Regions from separate parts of the Megasphaera sp. UPII 135-E genome, predicted to be linked through region 1. Evidence: riboswitches for the same ligand, from Rfam matches in the RefSeq annotation. Region 1 holds a riboswitch; the other holds the start of a gene.

Region 1 (2,206 bases):
GCTTCTTTACGCAACACATCTGCTTTATCCGTACGTTCCCATGGTAAATCTAAATCATTCCGTCCGAAATGTCCATATGCAGCCGTTTGTTTATAAATAGGACGTAATAAATCTAACATTTTAATAATGCCAGCTGGACGCAAATCAAAATGTTTTTCAATTAACTGTACAATTGTTTCGTTATCCACTTTACCTGTACCAAATGTATCTACATGGATGGATACAGGACGTGCAACCCCAATCGCATAAGCCAATTGTATTTCGCATTTATCCGCTAAACCTGCAGCGACAATATTTTTCGCAACATAGCGTGCCGCATATGCAGCGGAGCGGTCTACCTTTGTAGGATCTTTACCAGAGAAGGCACCACCTCCATGCCGTGCCATACCACCATACGTATCTACGATAATTTTACGACCGGTTAAGCCTGAATCTCCTTGTGGACCACCAATAACAAAACGACCCGTAGGATTAATAAAGAGTTTGGTTTTGTCATCAAATAACCCATCCGTTAATTCTGGTTTTAATACATACGCAATTAAATCTTTTTCAATTTGTTCACGTGTTACTTCTGGACTATGTTGTGTCGAAATAACAATCGTATCAATATGTACAGGTTTTCCGTCTTCATATTCTACAGTAACCTGTGTTTTGCCATCAGGACGCAAATATGATAAGGTTTTATTTTTACGAACTGCTGCTAATCGACGAGATAACCGATGTGCTAAAGAAATAGGCAAAGGCATATAATCATCAGTTTCATTTGTAGCATAGCCAAACATCATACCCTGATCGCCTGCACCAATAGCATCAAATTCATCTGTCTTACTTTCTTTATATTCTTTGGCAGCATCAACACCCATTGCAATATCGCCAGATTGTTCATCTAATGAAACAAGAATACCACAAGTATCACAATCAAAACCATATTTTGCCCGTGTATACCCAATATCACGCACAGTATCACGAATAATACGTGGAATATCAACATAACAACTTGTAGAAATTTCTCCTACCACATGAATAAGACCTGTTGTTAACACTGTTTCACATGCTACACGAGCATGTGGATCTTTTTCCAAAATCGCATCTAAAATGCCATCAGAAATTTGATCTGCCATTTTATCAGGATGGCCTTCCGTTACAGATTCAGAAGTAAAAAATTCACGATTTTTAGCCATTTTATTCCTCCTAAAAAAAATTCCCCTCTGGTAAGAGGGGGAACAATACCCATCTTCCAGTAGTATAACTGTTGGAATTAGCACCTTTCTATCGAAGGTTGCTGCGGCATCACAGGGCCAATCCCTCCGCCGACTCTTGATGGAACTATATTTCATTATACAAATTAAGTATATACTATGCCTATAAATAATGCAATAGTAAGTTTAATTTTTCTTTACCCTAAGCGTGCCGTTTTTCCCAAATAGAAATAGCTCGTTCCATAATAATCGTCGCTAATTCAAATTTATCCATTTTAGGCAACGCTTCTTGTGTACCATCAGCAAATAACAAGGTAGCAATATTCGTTTCGCCACGAAAACCGGCACCTTCCACACTGACATCATTAGCAACTAACATGTCTAAATTTTTTTTCTGTAATTTTGCCATTCCATATTCTACAATATTAGTCGTTTCTGCGGCAAAGCCCACCAAGATTTGCTGGTGCTTACGCTCACCTAAAGAATGCAAAATATCTGGATTTTTTTCTAATTTTAATTCTAACCGATCGTCTGTTTTTTTTATTTTATTTTTTGCCGGACAAGAAACACGATAATCAGCTACAGCTGCTGCTTTAATAACCATATCACAGTCATCATATAATTGGTCAACAGCGTCCTTCATTTCGCGTGTCGTTGTCACGTCAATACGTTTAGAAACCCCACGCGGTGTTTCTAAATTCGTTGCTCCCGTTATTAAGATGACTTCCGCACCTGTAAGTGCTGCCGCTTTGGCAATAGCAAATCCCATGCGACCGCTGGAATGATTACCTAAAAACCGCACGGGATCCAACGGTTCTCTAGTTCCCCCTGCTGTAACAATAACTTTTTTCCCGTAAAACGAGTCGTGCGACTAAGCTGAAATTCAATTTCTTTAATGATATCAACTGGTTCAGGCATTCTCCCCTTACCTTCAATACCACATGCTAAGTAACCACTATCTGGCTCCATGCTGAGATATCCATACTGAGATAGACGCTGTAAATTAG
Region 2 (2,206 bases), on a different contig from region 1:
ACAGGTACCTGTTTTATGATGATATTAAAAGCTTGGCAGAATAGCGCCTTTATATTTCGTTTCAATAAATTTTTTCACTTCTGGGGATTGTAAGGCCTTGATTAATTTTTGAATTTCTGGACGATTTTCATCACCGCTCCGAACCACTAAAATGTTTGCGTATGGCGAATCTTTTGGTTCTAAGAACAACGCATCTTTTAATGGATTTAAGCCTACGGGAATAGCAAAGTTGGTGTTTATTACAGCGAGGGTCACGTCATCAATAGCACGTGGAACTTGGGCTGCATCGAGTTCAACGAATTTTAAATGATGTGGATTTTCGACAATGTCTTGTAAGGTCGAGGTAACAGAACCACCATTTTTTAATTTTAATAAGCCTGCACTTTGGAGCAATAATAACGAACGACCACCGTTTGTGGGATCATTTGGAATAGCTATTTTGCTGTTGTCTGTTACGGCTTTTAAATCTTTTATTTTATGGGAATAGATACCCATAGGTTCGATATGTACTTTGGCAACGGCTTTTAATGTAGTGCCACGTTCTTCATTAAATTTATCAAGATAAGGGGTGTGTTGATAGAAATTAGCATCGATTTCCTTATCTTGTAGGGATAAATTAGGTTTTACGTAATCTGTAAATTCTACAATTTTTAAGTTTACTCCTTCTTTTTCGAGTAACGGTTTAATTTCTTTTAAAATTTCTTCATGTGGTACAGGTGTAGCACCTACGGTTACGGTTACGGTTCCTTTAGCGGTAGATTCATTGGTTGTACCGCCACAGCCAGATACAAGCAATCCTAAGGCAACGAGTGCGGTGGCTGCAAGTGTAGCAAAACGATTTCTTTTTTTCATTATATTTCCTCCTTTTTTCATCGGGATCGCTTTTGTTATCCAATAAAAAAATCCTCTTTCCGTGAAGAGAAAGAGGTAACTGTAATTTATCTCTCGGAATCTCTTCCGCAGGAATTAGCACCGTCGTTATCGGTTGCCGGGTTTCATCGGGCCAGTCCCTCCACCACTCTGGATAAAAGCGTATCTATTTTGATGTTGCATTTATTATACCATTATACGTGTATTTGTCAATTGATAAATCGATAAAAAAGTTTGTGTTTTTTATAATATAAAATACTTGACAAATATTTTTTTTTGCGTATACTAATAACAACAGCAATTATAGTATGTCGATGATCGAAACGAGTATACATACAGTGACGGGTACAGCGAGCCGATGGTAGTGTAAGTTCGGCCCTGCTCCGTATGGGGAATGGATTCGAGAGATGCAGCCTGAAACGGTAGGAGTAGGGTGAGCCGGTGTTGTTCCATCGTTAAAAAAGAACCGTGTATCGCTTCGGCCGTACATGTAGAGTGAACGCACGGCGTTAATGTGGGTGGTACCGCGGAAGTTGATGAGTCTTTCGTCCCAATAGGGATGAAAGGCTTTTTTTGTATGGAAAGGAGAAAATGAGATGCTGGAAATGAGAAATATTTCTTTTGCTTATGACAAAGGAGCCTCTGTATTATCAAATTTACAATTACAAATTCATGAGGGTGAATGTATTGCTTTATGTGGAAGAAATGGTAGTGGTAAAACAACGATTACACGATTGTTAATGGGATTAGAAAAACCGCAACAGGGGTCTATATATTACAAAGGGAAGAATATTACTACGTGGTCTCCAGCAGAGCGAAGCCGTATTATTGGATATGTGTTTCAGAATCCTGAGCGGCAGATGTTTCGACCAACTGTACGTGAAGAAGTTGCGTATGGGGTGAAACAGCTTCATTTGACGGAAGAAGAGCAACAAACACGGGTAGCTGAAGCGTTACGAGAAACGGGACTTTTTGAAGTTGCCGAGGCCTATCCACTGAATTTGAATCGCAGTGAGAAACAGCGGGTTGCTATTGCTTCAGCACTGGCGATGAAAACGAAATTTGTCGTGTTGGATGAACCGACAAGCGGTCAGGATAGGGCATCGACAAAGCGATTAATGGAATTGTTGCAGAAGGTACATCAGCAGGGAATTACGGTTGTTTTGATTACGCATGATATGGATGTTATTGCTGAATATTGTCAGCGCGTGATTGCTTTGGGTGCTGGGGGGATCCGTTTTGATGGTACGCCGGAAGCGTTATTTACGACATGTGAGGAGTTGTATTCGTTGGGGTTGCGGCGACCTGCTTGCGTTCGCCTTTCGTTGGCGGTGCC

What was found. A riboswitch is a leader RNA that binds a small molecule or an ion and turns the genes downstream of it on or off. The one in region 1 is predicted to bind S-adenosylmethionine.
Region 2: another riboswitch for S-adenosylmethionine. It lies ahead of HMPREF1040_RS00100 (MetQ/NlpA family ABC transporter substrate-binding protein); the one in region 1 lies ahead of metK (methionine adenosyltransferase).

The regions. Positions count from the first base shown of each region.
Region 1 covers NZ_AFUG01000032.1:5,353-7,558, reverse strand. The annotation lists gene metK (methionine adenosyltransferase) at 1-1,181, opposite strand, end outside; SAM riboswitch class I at 1,228-1,327, opposite strand; partial or broken gene coaBC (bifunctional phosphopantothenoylcysteine decarboxylase/phosphopantothenate--cysteine ligase CoaBC) at 1,402-2,206, opposite strand, start outside.
Region 2 covers NZ_AFUG01000003.1:6,191-8,396, forward strand. The annotation lists gene HMPREF1040_RS00100 (MetQ/NlpA family ABC transporter substrate-binding protein) at 25-852, opposite strand; SAM riboswitch class I at 936-1,031, opposite strand; gene HMPREF1040_RS00105 (energy-coupling factor ABC transporter ATP-binding protein) at 1,467-2,206, shown strand, end outside.